3 regions of the Mesorhizobium sp. L2C066B000 genome follow, and region 3 is predicted to be linked to each of the others. Evidence: predicted binding sites of a transcription regulator. Region 3 holds the regulator's gene; each other region holds the start of a gene.
The links. Region 3 encodes PhoB, which activates phosphate uptake and scavenging genes when phosphate is short. Its sites were predicted from a motif close to TGTCATNNANCTGTCAT; they were not measured.
Positions count from the first base shown of each region.

Region 1: a site for PhoB is predicted at 3,295-3,311, ahead of X733_RS150335 (bifunctional 2',3'-cyclic-nucleotide 2'-phosphodiesterase/3'-nucleotidase). Genes of this name have one in related genera too.
Region 2: a site for PhoB is predicted at 2,221-2,237, ahead of ugpB (sn-glycerol-3-phosphate ABC transporter substrate-binding protein UgpB). Genes of this name have one in related genera too.

Region 1 covers NZ_AYWZ01000006.1:47,145-52,366, reverse strand. The annotation lists gene X733_RS150330 (cyclopropane-fatty-acyl-phospholipid synthase family protein) at 1-1,153, shown strand, start outside; gene X733_RS150335 (bifunctional 2',3'-cyclic-nucleotide 2'-phosphodiesterase/3'-nucleotidase) at 1,214-3,193, opposite strand; gene X733_RS150340 (NAD(P)/FAD-dependent oxidoreductase) at 3,334-4,599, opposite strand; gene X733_RS150345 (5-formyltetrahydrofolate cyclo-ligase) at 4,778-5,222, shown strand, end outside.
Region 2 covers NZ_AYWZ01000003.1:220,633-225,854, forward strand. The annotation lists gene X733_RS154095 (EAL domain-containing protein) at 1-1,819, opposite strand, end outside; gene ugpB (sn-glycerol-3-phosphate ABC transporter substrate-binding protein UgpB) at 2,300-3,610, shown strand; gene ugpA (sn-glycerol-3-phosphate ABC transporter permease UgpA) at 3,682-4,566, shown strand; gene ugpE (sn-glycerol-3-phosphate ABC transporter permease UgpE) at 4,576-5,222, shown strand, end outside.
Region 3 covers NZ_AYWZ01000003.1:100,927-106,148, forward strand. The annotation lists gene pstC (phosphate ABC transporter permease subunit PstC) at 1-96, shown strand, start outside; gene pstA (phosphate ABC transporter permease PstA) at 93-1,409, shown strand; gene pstB (phosphate ABC transporter ATP-binding protein PstB) at 1,427-2,251, shown strand; gene phoU (phosphate signaling complex protein PhoU) at 2,293-2,997, shown strand; gene phoB (phosphate regulon transcriptional regulator PhoB) at 3,014-3,703, shown strand; gene X733_RS154635 (ROK family protein) at 3,734-4,969, opposite strand.

The DNA of each region.
Region 1 (5,222 bases), on a different contig from region 3:
GGTGCTGTCGGCGGCGATGAAATTGCCGCGCGGTTCGCTGAAGGTGAGGATGCCGGATGGCCGGGCGGTGCTTGTCGGCGGCAATGGACCCGGGCCGGATGCCGAACTGGTGTTGAAGAACTGGCGCCTGCCCGGCCGTGCCTTTTCCGGCGGCACCATCGGCGTTGCCGAATCCTACATGGACGGCGACTGGGAAAGCCCTGATGTAACCAGCTTCCTCGAATTGTTCGTTGTCAACTCGGCCGTTGGCGAACGCATTGCCGGCGGCGCCAGCTGGCTCATCAACACGGTCCAGCGCATCCGCCACTGGTTCAACGAAAACACCCGCACAGGCTCGAAGCGCAACATCTCGGCGCATTACGATCTCGGCAACGCCTTCTACAAGCAATGGCTCGATCCCAGCATGACCTATTCGTCGGCGCTCTATGCGACCGGCGCCAACGACCTGGAAAGCGCTCAGGCCGCCAAATACCGCGCGCTGGCCAAGGATACGGGTATCGGCAAGAAGGACCATGTGCTCGAGATCGGCTGCGGCTGGGGCGGTTTTGCCGAATTTGCCGCGCGCGAGATCGGCTGCCGCGTCACCGGCCTGACCATCAGCCGCGAACAGCACGATTTCGCCAAGGCGCGCATCCAGAAGGCGGGACTGTCTGACAAGGTCGACATCAAGCTGCAGGATTACCGAGACGAAACGGGCACTTACGACCGCATCGCCTCGATCGAGATGTTCGAGGCGGTCGGCGAAAAATATTGGCCGGTATTTTTCGGCAAGATGAAGGCATGCCTGAGGCCCGGCGGCACCGCCGGCCTGCAGATCATCACCATCAACGAGGCCGCTTACGACACCTATCGGGCGCGGCCGGATTTCATCCAGCGCTATGTCTTTCCAGGCGGCATGCTGCCGACGCCGTCGATCCTGAAGACGCTGGGCAGCGACCATGGCCTTGCCCATCTGCGCGAGCGCGTCTTTCCGGACGACTATGCCCGCACGCTTGCCGAATGGCGCAACCGCTTCTGGGCGTCGTGGGAAAAGATCGTCCCGCTCGGCTTCGACGACCGCTTCAAGAAGCTTTGGGAATTTTATCTCCACTATTGCGAAGCCGGCTTTAGAGCCAGCTACATCGACGTGCGCCAAGTGGTCTACAAAGCCTGATCCGAAGCGTGATTGAGCGGGCGTATGCCCGCTCGTTTTCCCTGTTAGCTGCACGTTGCCTCAAAGCAGGATGCGATACTTCGCAAACCCGGATTCGCCCTCGCCGGCCGGCTCGATCTTGAGCGATTTCACTCCCGATATGAAATCCTTCGCTTTGGGGCCGGTCTCGAACACGACGCTGGTGCCGGGCAGCGGCGTGAACGACCAATTGTCGTCGGCCGAGGGGTTGATCGTGCCTTCGCTGACGACGTAGCGCACGATCACGTCGCGGTTGGTGTCCGGCGCCTCGTAGATGATCTTCGAGGCATTGATGTCGGGGAAATTGCCGCCACCGCCGGCGCGGTAATTGTTGGTGGCGACGACGAATTTCGCTGCCGGATCAATCGGCTTGCCGTCGAAGCTGAGGCCGACGATGCGGTTCGAGCCGGCATTGGCGACGCCACCCTTGGCATCGTATTTCGGCAGCTGCGACAGGTCTATTCCGTAGCTGACGCCATCGATCACATCGAAATTGTAGGACGGGAATTCGGTGTCGATGAGCGCCTGGTCGGCTTTGCCCGGCTCGATCTTCCTGAAAATGCCGGCCGACATTTCCAGCCATTCCTTCACTTGCGCGCCGGTGATTTCGACGGCACGAACCGTGTTCGGATAGAGATAGAGGTCGGCGACGTTCTTGATGGCGATGTCGCCCACCGGCACGTCGGTATAGTAGTCGGCGCCGTTGCGCCCGCCGGCCTTGAAGGGCGCCGCCGCCGACAGCAGCGGCACGTCCTTCCACTGCGTGCTTTTTAATATGTCCTTGAGGTACCAGCTCTGCGCCTGGTTGACGATCTGCACCGACGGATCGTCGGCGACCAGCGCGAAATAGGAATAGAGCGGCGCCGAGGTCTTGCCGACCGGTCGGCGGACATAGGCAAGTGTCGCCTCATGGTCCGCCTTCAGCGCATCGACGACGCGCTGGTCGTCCGCCACCGTCGGCTTGTTTGCCTTGTCGACGCGCTCGTAGATCGGCCTTGCCTCAGATGTGGCCGAGGCTACGCGCCATTTCGATCCGTCCCGTTCCAGAAGCAGATCGATCAGTCCCATATGCGAGCCCCAGAAACCGCCCATCACGGCGGGCTTGCCCTGCAGCGTGCCTTTCTCGGTGTCGACGCCATCGAGCGCCTGAAAATCCTTCTTGCCGGGGAAGACCAAATGCTGATGGCCGGTGAACACCGCATCGATGCCTTCGACGCCGGCGACGAAGAAGGAGGCGTTCTCCATGCCGTCGCCCTGCTTGATATCGATGCCGGAATGCGAGAGCGCGATGACGATGTCGGCGCCCTCCTCCTTGATCTGCGGCACCCATGCCCTGGCCGCCTCGACGATGTCGCGCGTCCTGACATTGCCTTCCAGGTTCTTCAGGTCCCAGACCATGATCTGCGGCGGCACGAAGCCGATGATGCCGATCTTGATCGGCTGCTCGACGCCCGACCCGTCCTTGATCTTCTTGTCGAGGATGACATAGGGCTTGAGGTAGAGCTTGTCGTCGCGCGGGTTGGCGGCAAGCTCGGTGCCGCGGATCAGATTGGCGCAGACGAACGGGAAATTGGCCCCGGCCAGCACCTTGTCGAGGAACGACAGGCCGTAATTGAACTCGTGATTGCCGAGCGTCGAGCATTCATAGCCCAGCAGGTTCATGCCCTTCATGATCGGATGCAGATCGCCTTCCTTGAGGCCCTTCTCATAGGCGATGTAATCGCCCATCGGATTGCCCTGCAAAAGATCGCCATTGTCGATCAGCATCGCATTGGTGGCTTCCTTGCGCACCGCCGCGATCAGTGAGGCCGTCCGCGACAGGCCCATCGTGTCGTTGGCTTTGTCTGCGTAGTAGTCGTAAGGCAGCACATTCACATGGATGTCGGTGGTCTCCATGATCCTCAGATGCGCCTGATTGGCCTGCGCGCGGGCGGAAAACGGATGCAGCATGATCAGCGCCCCGCTGGCGGCCGCACCGGCAAGCAAACTACGGCGGGAGACGGGGTAGTTGAGATGCGGCATTGGTTTTCCTTCCCAGCGACGTGACAAGATCCCAGCCCCGGGCGGAAGCTTCGCGCCGAAAACCGGCCATGTCCATCGGGAAGTCAGTCGATCAGCAAAAGGTGACGGCTGGATGAATATCCTTGGCCGCGGTTGAGAACTCAGCCCTTGTTATCATCGCCCTGGGTGATCAGCCGCGCGCTGCGCTGGCCGGTGAAATAGATCCATAGCCAGCTAAGCGACACCGAGAGCCGGTTGCGAAAACCGATCAGGAAGTAGATATGCGCCACGCCCCACAGCCACCAGGCAAGCCATCCCGTGAGCTTGATCCGGCCGAAATCGATCGCGGCTGCCCACTTTCCGATCGTCGCCAGGTCACCGGCATGTTTGTAGCGGAAAGGGCGCGGCGCGCTATCGCCGGCCAGCCGCGCCCTGATCGTCGCGGCAACATGCTTGCCCTCCTGCTTGGCCGAGGGCGCCACGCCTGGCACCGGCTTGCCGTCCGGCCGCAAGACATGCGCTGTGTCGCCGATGACGAAGATCTCCGGACTGTTCGGCACGGTCAGATCGGGCTCGACCATAACCCTGCCCGCCCGGTCCACCGGCGCGCCCAGCCACTCTCCCGCGGGCGAAGCCGCTACGCCGGCGGCCCACAGGATGGTTCGCGCCGGCAGATGCGTATCGCCAAAGACGACGCCTTCGGCATCGAGGCGCGTGACGGCGCGGCCAAGCTCGACCGTGACGCCCCGCCGCTCCAGCGCCTTGCGCGCATAGTCGGACAGCTTTGGCGCGAAATTGGCGAGGATCCTGTCTCCGGCCTCGACCAGCACCACACGCGCCTCACGCGTGTCGATGTTGCGGAATTCGCCGCGCAGCGTTTCGTGCGCGAGTTCGACAATGGTGCCGGCAAGCTCCACGCCGGTCGGGCCGCCGCCGACGATGACCAGTGTCAGCAGTGCCTGGCGCTTGGCCGGATCGGTCTCGCGCTCGGCCTGCTCGAAGGCGAGCAGGATGCGCCGGCGAATGGTGGTTGCGTCTTCAAGCGTCTTCAGCCCAGGCGCGAAAGGCTCCCATTCGTCGTGGCCGAAATAAGCATGACGCGCGCCGGTGGCGAGCACCAGCGTGTCGTAGGGAACAGAACTGCCGTCCTCAAGCAGCACGCGTTTGCCTGGACGGTCGACGCCGGTGACGTTGCCGAGCAGGGTCGTCACGTCCTCGCGCTTGCGCAGCAGATGACGGATCGGCCAGGCGACTTCCGAGGTCGCCAGCGAGGTGGTCGCCACCTGGTAGAGCAGCGGCTGGAAAAGGTGATGGTTGCGCTTGTCGATCATGGTGATGCGCACGGGTGCGCCGGCCAGCGCCCGGGTGAGTTCGAGACCGCCGAACCCTGCGCCGACGACAACGACATGATGGCTGGTTTCACTCATCGCATTCACCCCTGTTTGTCTCCCTTTATCTAGTGATTTTTGTGCACCGCAACAATGTCGCGGCGAGCTAGATTGCCGCTTAAGGCTGCCCAGGACTCGTCGCCGGATGTCGCGAATGCCTATGTCGGCAAGCATGGACGGGTATAGCCTTGCAGGGCTGGAACCACGGGAGTGAAGCATGGCCAACGACGATGACAAAGATGGCAAAGGGCGGGCGCAATATTCTTCGCCGCCTTGCTTCATGCACGAACTCGATCCGGAATTTCGCGCGCCATTGACCGACTGGACCGATGTGCGCCGTTGGCGCAAGGCCGAGCGCGAGCGTCTGATCGCGGCACGGTTGGCGGTTTCCGCCGATGCGCGGGTGGCGATGTCGCGGGCTATCGCCGAAGGGCTCGACGCGGCAATCGGCGACATTGCCGGCCGCATGGTCAGCCTCTATTGGCCGTTTCGCGGCGAGCCGGACCTGCGGCCGTGGATGGCGTCGATCAACGAACGCGGCGGCCGCACGGCGCTGCCCATCGTGATCGAGAAAGGCCAGCCGCTGATCTTCCGCGCTTATGTACCCGGCGACCGGCTGGAAAAAGGCATCTGGAACATCCCGATCCCGGCCGAAGGCGAGC
Region 2 (5,222 bases), 120 kb from region 3:
CCCATTCGCCGATCTGGATGATGACGCCGCTGTCTTCGGCCACCGGGATGAAGGTCGCCGGCGACACGTCGCCGCGCTGCGGATGGCGCCAGCGGATCAGCGCTTCGAACCCGACCATCCGCCCGCTGCTGATCTCCTTTTGTGGCTGGTAGACGAGGCGAAACTCATCGCGCGCCATGGCCTGGCGCAGTTCGTGCTCCATCACGCGCCGGTCTCGCGCCTCGGCGCCCATCGAGGCCTCGAAGTAACGGTAGGTGTCCTTGCCCTCGGCCTTGGCGCGGTAGAGCGCGGTGTCGGCGTGGCTGACCAGGAGTGTCGGCTCATCGGCGTCGAGCGGATAAAGTGCAATGCCGATGCTGGCCGACACCAGCCCGCCACCGACCGACAGCCGGTTTTCCTCGCGCATGGCCGCCAGCACCGCCTCGGCGATGCGGCCGGCCGCCTGCGGATCGGGAAGGTTCGGAGCGATGATGGCGAACTCGTCGCCGCCGAGACGCGCCAGCATCTGTCCGTGGCGGAGCACGGCGGAGGCGCATAGCGCCACCTTCTGCAACATGGCATCGCCGGCGCCGTGCCCGAACAGGTCGTTCACTTCCTTGAAGCGGTCGAGGTCTAGCAGCAGCAGCGCAAGATGCCCACCCTTGCCGCCGCGGTCCATTGCGGCAATTTCGGCCTCGAGCCGGCCGGAGAAACTGCGGCGGTTGGGGAGCCCGGTCAGCGGGTCGAAATGGGCGAGGCGCAGGATCTCCTGCTCGGCCTTCCTGCGTTCGCGGATGTCGCGCACGGCGACCACGCTGTGCCGCTTGCCGCAATAGTCGATGCTTCTGGCGATAAGTTCGACGGGGATGGTGGCGCCGTCATGGGCTCTGAGTTCGGCTTCCTGTGCCTGTCCGCTGCAGTCGGACATGCCGGCCGCGGTGCGTTCGCCGAAGAGGTCGCCAAGCAGCATCGCGTTCAGCACTTCCGGCGCAATGCCGGTGAGTGCCGCGATGCTGTCATTGGCGCTGACGATGCGGGCGCCGTCGCAGACGATCAGCCCCTCGACGGCGGCGTTGGCGAGGCCGTGCATGCGCTCGGCCTCGAGCTTGTGACGCCGGAAGCGAAGGTCGATCCACAATGCTGCGGCTGAAAGCACCAGGATAGCCATGCTGACTGCAGCGGCGGCGAAGGCCTGCGACACCGGTTCGACCGTGAACTGCGATATCTCGATGGAGGAGTCCGGGAAGATCGACACCGCGCCCATGGCGATGAAGTGCAGGCTGCAGATCGCCAGCGTCAACAGGATGGCGGCGGCGATTGTGGCCTGCATGGACGGCCGTCGCAACACGACCAGCAGCGCCAGCGCGGCGAGGGTGACGCCTGTCAGCACCGAGACGCCGACCAGCAGCGGGTTCCAGACGATGCGCCCTTCGACCTCGAAGGCGGCCATGCCGATATAGTGCATGGCGGCGATACCAGCGCCGAGGACCGCGCCGCCGACCAGAGGGTAGTCGATGCCCCGGCGCAAGGTGGCGATCCACATGCCCGCAGCGGTCAGGGCGACGGAACCGGCGAGCGAAAGCGCCGACATTTCCGTATTGTAGGCGTTGGGGATTCCGGGAGAAAAGGCAAGCATTGCGATGAAATGCGTCGCCCAGATACCGAAGCCGGTGGAAGTGGCTGCTATCATCAGCCAGGTATAGCGGTTGCGCTCGCTCGAGCGGTCGACATGGCGAAGCAGGTTGACCGCCGAGAAGGAAGAAATACCGCAAATGAGCGCTGCCAGTGCGACCAGTCTCAGATCGTGCTCATGCACGATACAATTATAGACCGTCAGCATCTCGCCCCACCTGCTCTCCCACAGCAATCAAGCCGTCCACTTGATTAGTATGCCACGCTTGACGAAGAATCGGTTATGCGAACTACAACTACAGCGGGTTTTTCGGGTTGTACGTTGCGGCGATCCTGTTCTCATTCCAGACGCACGGTTACAGCAGCGCCTGGCGCGATGCCGCTCGGCCGATCTCGATCTGGCCGAGCGCCGGTTTGGCGGCCGCACGGTGCAGGTGCGTGGCGCTGTCACGCGGGCCCTTCACGCATCGCTGGGCGGTCGGCGATCCTTGCAGGCCCACCATGCCCCATTCTATCGCTGAGCCGGCTTGGCATTTCTCTCTGTCCTCGTTGCAAGGCGAGGGGGCGCGAAGTTAGCCGGGTATGAAATTCACGAAACAGCAACAAATCCGTTGTCCGATTGTCATCAGCGACACATATTGCGTTCGCGGGAGCGCCCCTTTCGCCAATGACAAACGGGAGATGAAACATGAAGTTGTTCGGCTTTGCGGCCGGTGTTGCCGCCACCTTGACCCTGCTTTCCACCACCTCCGCCTTCACCGCCACCCAGATCAGTTGGTGGCATGCAATGACCGGCGCCAATGCCGAGGTGGTCGACAAGATCGCCAAGGATTTCAATGCCAGCCAGAGCGACTATGAAATTCTCCCTGTTTTCAAGGGCACCTATCCCGAAACGCTGAATGCCGGCATCGCTGCCTTTCGTGCGGGGCAAGCGCCCGACATCATCCAGGTGTTCGACGTGGGTACCGGCGTCATGATGGCCGCCGAAGGTGCGATCAAGCCGGTGGCCGATGTGCTGACCAGCGCCGGCGTGACCTTCGACAAGAGCCAGTATTTGCCCGGCATCGTCGGCTACTATTCGAAGCCGGACGGGACCATGCTGTCCTTCCCCTATAATTCCTCGTCGCCCATCCTCTACTACAACAAGGATATCTTCCAGAAGGCCGGGCTTGATGTGAACAATCCGCCAAAGACCTGGAACGAGGTGTGGGAAGCCGCCAAGAAGATCAAGGCGAGCGGCGCCGCTTCCTGCGGCTATACCTCGACCTGGTTGACCTGGATCCACCTTGAGGCCTTCGCTGCCTGGAATGACGTTTCCTATGGCACCAACCAGAACGGACTTGCCGGAACCGACGTCGAGCTCAAGATCAATGCGCCGATCTTCGTCAATCATTTCCAGGCGCTCGCCGACCTGGCCAAGGACGGCACCTTCAAATATGGCGGCCGTACATCCGAAGCCAAGCAGATCTTTCTTGCCGGAGAATGCGGCATCTTCACCGAATCGTCGGGGGGTCTCGGTGACATCGTCAAGTCGGGCATGAACTACGGCATCGGCCAGCTTCCCTATGATAGTGACGCCAAGGGCGCGCCCCAGAACACCACGCCGGGCGGCGCCAGCCTGTGGGTGTTCGGCAACAAATCGGACGAGGAATACAAGGGCGTCGCGGCGTTCTTCTCCCACCTGTCCAAGACCGAAGTGCAGGAGTATCTGCATCAGAAGTCGGGTTATCTGCCGGTGACGCTCGCTGCCTATGAGGCGACCAAGAAGTCCGGCTTCTATGACAAGAACCCGGGCCGTGAGACGCCGATCCTGCAGATGCTGGGCAAGGCGCCGACCGAGAACTCGAAGGGCGTGCGCCTCGTCAACCTGCCGCAGGTGCGCGACATCGAGAATGAGGAGTTCGAGAAGATGCTGGCCGGCCAGCAGACTGCGCAGCAGGCGCTCGACAACGCGGTCGCACGCGGCAACAAGGCGATTCAGGAAGCGATCGGAAACTGAAGCGATTTGTCAGTTGAACCTCGTCCACGCGGACCCGCGTGGACGATTTCCTGAATAGCGAGGGAATCACCCTGTCTCCACGCGTCGTCTTCCCCAACAAGACCCTGCCTTACCTGCTGGTGGCGCCGCAACTCGCCATTACGCTGATCTTTTTCTACTGGCCGACCGGGCAGGCGCTCTACCAGTCGATGCTTAGGGAAGACCCGTTCGGGCTGAAGAGCAAGTTCGTCGGGCTCGCCAACTTTCGCAAGGTGCTGGCCGACCCGGCCTACCTCAACTCGATCAAAGTCACGCTGGTGTTCTCTCTGGCGACCGCGATCGTCGCCATGGGTGTGGCCCTGTTGCTTGCCGTCATGGCCGAGAAGGTGGTGCGCGGCAGAGGCCTTTATCGCACGCTGCTGATCTGGCCGTATGCGGTGGCGCCGGCGATTGCCGGCATGTTGTGGCTGTTTCTGTTCAACCCCTCGATCGGTTCGCTGGCCTACGCCTTGAGAGGTCTCGGCATCGCCTGGGATCCCTTGCTTAACGGAAACCAAGCCATGATCCTGCTGGTATCTGCGGCTGCCTGGAAGCAGATCAGCTACAATTTCCTGTTCTTCGTCGCCGGGCTGCAGGCGGTGCCGAAGACGTTGATAGAGGCGGCGGCCATGGACGGCGCCGGGGAGACGAAGCGCTTCTGGACCATCGTCTTCCCGCTGCTCGCACCGACGACCTTCTTCCTGCTGGTCGTCAACACTGTCTATGCGCTGTTCGACACTTTCGGTATCGTTCATGCCGTCACCGGCGGCGGGCCAGGCAAGGCCACCGAGACGCTGGTCTACAAGGTCTACAATGACGGTTTCGTCAATTTGATCCTCGGCGATTCGGCCGCGCAGTCGGTCATCCTGATGGTCATCGTCATCTCACTCACGGCCATCCAGTTCCGCTATGTGGAACGCAAAGTCCACTACGGTTGAGCGCGAGCGATGATTGGTCAGTCCCCGCTTCGCGCCCTCATCGCCCACGCCGTGCTCATCCTGGGCATCCTGATCGTCGCTTTCCCGATCTACTACACCTTCGTTGCCTCCACGCAGACGCTGCAGACCATCCTCAAGCCGCCATTGCCTCTTTTGCCCGGCGACCAGGTCTGGAACAATTACAGCGAGGCGCTGTTCGGCGGTGTCGGCCGCATCGGCGGCGTCAGTGTCGGCCGATTGCTGCTCAACACCACGATCATGGCGCTCGGCATCGCGGTGGGGAAGATTTTCATCTCGATCCTTTCGGCCTATGCGATCGTGTTCTTCCGTTTTCCGCTTCGGATGGTCTTCTTCTGGCTGATCTTCATCACACTGATGCTTCCCGTCGAGGTGCGCATCCTGCCGACCTACAAGGTGATGGTCGATCTCGGCATGATCGACACCTATGCCGGCCTGATCATTCCGCTGATCGCCTCGGCCACCGCCACGCTTCTGTTTCGCCAGTTCTTTATGACCATCCCAGGTGAGTTGGTGGAAGCGGCGCGTGTCGACGGCGCCGGACCATGGCGCTTCTTTTTCGACATCCTGCTGCCGCTGTCGCGCACCAACATCGCAGCACTGTTCGTCATCCTCTTCATCTATGGCTGGACGCAGTA
Region 3 (5,222 bases):
GCCTTCGCGCTCGGCCTGACGCTGTTCGCGCTGACGCTGGTGATGAACATCGTCGCCCTCTACATCGTGCGCAAGTACCGGGAGCAGTACGAATGACCGACATCCCCCTGGACACGATGGCGGGTGCCGTCGCGCGTCCGCGCCGCGACATCGGGCTGAAGGCGCGCTATGCCGCCGAACGCCGGTTCCGCATCTATGGCGTGATTGCGATCTCGGTCGGCCTGGCGTTCCTGGCCATCATGCTGATCACCATCGTCTCGAAAGGCTACACCGCCTTCTGGCAGACGACGGTGACGCTTCCGATCACCTTCGATGAGAAGGTCATCGACCCCTCGAACAAGCGTGCCACAGACCCGAATGTGCTGATCAAGGCGAACTATCCCAAGCTCGCCGAAAACGCGCTGGTGGCCAAGCTCGGCATCGATCCGGCCAACAAGCCGATGATGCTGAAGCTCAAGGGCTTCCTGTCGGAAGGCGCCCGCGTCCAGCTGCGCGACATCGTCTCCGCCGATCCGTCGGTGATCGGCACGACGCGTGACGTCGACATCCTGGCCGCCGCCAATCTCGACTCGGCCTTCAAGGGCCAGATCGACCTCGGCGTCGATGAAGCGCGCCGCAAGGTGTCCGACCAGCAGATCGACTGGATGAACAAGCTCAAAGCCGAAGGCGCGATGGCCGAGCATTTCAACACCGGCCTGTTCAGCTATGGCGCCTCCAGCCGGCCCGAGACGTCGGGCATGGGCGTGGCCATCATCGGTTCGTTCTACATGATGGTGATCGTGCTTTTGCTGGCGCTGCCGATCGGCGTCGCCGCCTCGATCTATCTCGAGGAGTTCGCCAAGAAGAACCGCTTTACGGACCTGATCGAAGTCAACATCAACAATCTCGCGGCGGTGCCGTCGATCGTCTTCGGTCTGCTTGGCCTTGCCGTGTTCATCAACTTCCTCGGCATGCCGCGCTCGGCTTCCTTCGTCGGCGGCCTGGTGCTGACCTTGATGACGCTGCCGACCATCATCATCGCGACGCGCGCCGCCCTTGCCGCGGTGCCGCCGTCGATCCGCTCGGCAGCGCTCGGGCTCGGCGCCTCCAAGATGCAGATGGTGTTCCACCACATCCTGCCGCTTGCCGCCCCAGGCATCCTTACCGGCACCATCATCGGCCTGGCGCGTGCGCTCGGCGAGACAGCACCGCTGCTCTTGATCGGCATGGTCGCTTTCGTCGCCGATTATCCGACGACGCCTTTCGATCCGGCGACCGCGCTGCCGGTGCAGATCTACATGTGGGCAAACGAGGCTGAGCGCGCTTTTGTCGAGCGCATGTCCGGCGCCATCATCATCCTGCTCGTCTTCCTCATGGCCATGAACATCACCGCGATCGTGCTTCGGCGCCGGTTCGAGCGGCGCTGGTAGAAAAAAGGCAATTTGGTATGAACATCATGACCGAACAGTCCCTTGAGAATGCAGTGGGCGACAAAATGAACGCCAAGTCGAACGAAGTCATCAAGATGCGCGGCGACAAGGTCGGCGTCTTCTACGGCGAGAAGCAGGCGTTGTTCGACGTCAATCTAGACGTCCGCCAGAACCAGGTGACGGCGCTGATCGGCCCGTCCGGCTGCGGCAAGTCGACCTTCCTGCGCTGCCTCAACCGCATGAACGACACCATCGATTCGGCGCGGGTGACCGGCAAGATCACGCTCGATGAAGACGACATCTACGACAAGAACATCGATGTCGTCGAACTGCGCGCCCGCGTCGGCATGGTGTTCCAGAAACCCAACCCGTTCCCGAAGTCGATCTACGAGAACGTCGCCTACGGCCCGCGCATCCATGGGCTGGCCAAGCGCAAGTCCGACATGGACCAGATCGTCGAGCAGAGCCTGAAGAAGGCTGCGATCTGGAACGAGGTCAAGGACCGCCTGCAGGAGCCCGGCACCGGCCTGTCCGGCGGCCAGCAGCAGCGCCTGTGCATCGCGCGCGCCATCGCCGTGTCGCCGGAGGTGATCCTGATGGACGAGCCCTGCTCGGCGCTCGATCCGATCGCCACCGCCCGTGTCGAGGAGCTGATCGACGAACTGCGCCAGAACTACACGATCGTCATCGTCACCCACTCGATGCAGCAGGCGGCGCGCGTGTCGCAGCGTACAGCGATGTTCCATCTCGGCTATCTCGTCGAGGAGGGCGCCACCGACAAGATGTTCACCAACCCCGACGACAAGCGCACCCAGGACTACATTACCGGCCGCTTCGGCTGAGCCGTCCGGCGGGTGAATTTTCAGGCACGAGGACCAAGATCATGGGTGAACATACCGTCGCCTCCTTCGATGAAGAGCTCGGGCAGATCAGCAAGCTGATCCGCGACATGGGCGATCTGGCAGGCTCGATGGTCAGCGGCTCGACCAGGGCGCTGCTCAATTCGGACAATGCGCTGGCACAGCGTGTCGTTTCCGACGACGCCATCATGGATGCGCGCCAGCGCGAACTGGACGACCGCGCCATCACGCTGATCGCCAAGCGCCAGCCGATGGCCAACGATCTGCGCGCCGTGGTCGGCTCGATCCGCATGGCCGGCGACCTCGAGCGCATCGGCGATCTCGCCAAGAACATCGCCAAACGCGTCGGCACCGTGGGCTTGAGCGTCACGCCGCGCGACCTCTCGCACTCCATCGATGCCATGGCGCAGCTGGTGCTGATCCAGGTGCAAGGCGTCGTCGAGGAATATGCCGCCACCGATGCGGCAGCTCTTGCAAAACTCAGGAATGACGACGAGCGCATCGACGTCAAATACACGTCCGTGTTTCGTGAGCTCTTGACCTACATGATGGAAGACCCTCGCAACATCACCGCCTGCACGCATCTCTTGTTCTGCGCCAAGAATCTTGAGCGCATCGGCGATCATGTCACCAACATCGCCGAAAATGCGTATTATGTGCTGACCGGCCAGCAATTGCCCGCCAATCGTCCGAAGCAGGACGAGACGGCGATGGCCACGCCGGCCTGATGAGGGTGAACTGCCTATGATCGCGCCACGCATCATGGTCGTGGAGGACGAGGAGCCGCTAGGCGTGCTCCTCCGCTACAACCTCGAATCCGAAGGCTATCACGTCGAGGTGGTGACACGCGGCGACGAGGCCGAGATCCGCCTGCAGGAAAACGTGCCCGATCTCCTGGTGCTCGACTGGATGGTGCCCGCTGTTTCCGGCATCGAGCTCTGCCGGCGGCTTAGAGTGCGGCCCGAAACCGAGCGGCTGCCGATCATCATGCTGACCGCGCGCGGTGAGGAAAGCGATCGCGTGCGCGGCCTGTCCACCGGTGCCGACGACTATCTGGTCAAGCCATTCTCGACGCCGGAGTTCATGGCGCGCGTGAAGGCGCTGCTGCGCCGGGCCAAGCCGGAAGTGCTGTCCAGCGTGCTCAAGGTCGGCGACATCGTGCTCGACCGCGAGTCGCACCGTGTCTACCGCAAGAAGAGCGAGATCAGGCTCGGACCGACCGAGTTCCGGCTGCTCGAATTCATGATGCGCCATCCCGGCCGCGTGTTCTCGCGCAGCCAGCTGCTCGACAATGTCTGGGGCGAGACGATCTACATCGACGAGCGAACCGTCGACGTCCATGTCGGGCGCTTACGCAAAGCGGTCAACAACGGCCGCATGCCGGATGTCATCCGTACCATTCGCGGCGCCGGCTACGCGATCAGGGAAGACTAGGATGCTGCGCGTCGCGCCGTTGCCGGCCATTCAGGCGACATGCTTGCCGGATTTGGCCTGAATGCCCGGCGCGAAAATCTCCTGATCGACGAAGCCGAGCGCGCGCATGGCACAGCCTTCGCGGATCAGCGGCAGCTCGTTGGGCTCGGTGTCGAAGGAGATCGATTTCGAGTGCTGGCCGCCGGCGGTCTGGGCGATCGCTTCGCGCAATGCCGGCTCGATCAGGTCGAAGGCGGCGGCGCTGACGCCAACCATGGCGACAGGCGCCGGGTCGATCAGCGCAAACAGGCTGCCGAGGCCGAAGCCGAGCGCCTCACCGGCCTTGCGATAGGCTTCGCGCTCCGGGCCATCGGTTTCGCGGGCGCGCGCGGCGAGTGCGCGCATATCAGCGTCGCCGATATCGACCGGCTCGGCATCTTCGCTCATCATTTTGGCGCTGCGCCAGATGGCGTAGTTTCCGGCATAGGCCTCGACGCAGCCGCGCCGCCCGCAGCGGCAGAGCGCGCCGCCCGGACGGTGGATCATGTGGCCGAACTCGCCGCCCGAGGAATGGGTGCCGGTGAACAGTTCGCCTTTCAGCACCAGGCCCATGCCGATGCCGTGCGATAAGAGGATGGCGATAAAATTGTCGCGGTAGCGCTCGGGCTGGCGCCATTGCAGCGCCACCGCCATCATGTTGCAATCGTTCTCCATGGTGGCAGGAATGCCGAATTCCGCTTCCAACATGTCGGCGAAGGCAATGTCGGTCAGTGGCGTGATCGGCGACCACAGCATGGCGCGCGCCTGCGAATCGGTGATGCCCTGGATGCCCATGGCAATGCGGGCGATGCTCTGGACATCGAGGTCGGGATCCTCAAGCCGCCGCCGGACGATTGCTACGCATTCGCCAATCAGCTCGTCGCGCGGCTTGGTCAGCGTGTCCAGCCGGCGCTGTTCCTCGGCGACGACGTGGCCGGCATAGTCGATGACGGTGACGGACAGGAAATTGAGCGACAGCACGACGGTCATCACCGCCGCCGCTTCCGGGTTGAGACCAAGGCCCACCTGCGGCCGGCCGCGTTTCAGTGCGCCGGTCTCGCCAGGTTTGCCTTCAATCAGGATGCCTTCTTGAATCAGATCAGACGAGATTGCCGATATGGTCGAGTGGCTGAGGCCGGTAGTCGCCGCAATCTCGGTCCGCGACGGCTGGCCGGCCCGGCGCACGGCTGAAATCACCATCGCACGGTTGCGACGGCGCAGATCGTCGTGGCGGATTCCAACCGACATTTGTTTCCTCCCGGCCTCCTCGCGCCTCATGATAGTGAAGGCGTTCGACGGCACCAGCCAAATATTGGCAGACGCCGGCAGCCCTGTCATTGTTTATTGCGGACCTCGAAAAAATTCGGCAAGGCCATCAGAATCCATCAGAATCGATGTTGACAGCGCCTTATCATTGAACCAGTATTTTTTCGAGGCTCGAAAAAATAGGGCCTCTGTGTGCCGGCCCTCGGGCCAGTTTTGTCGCGCCGCACGCGGCGCA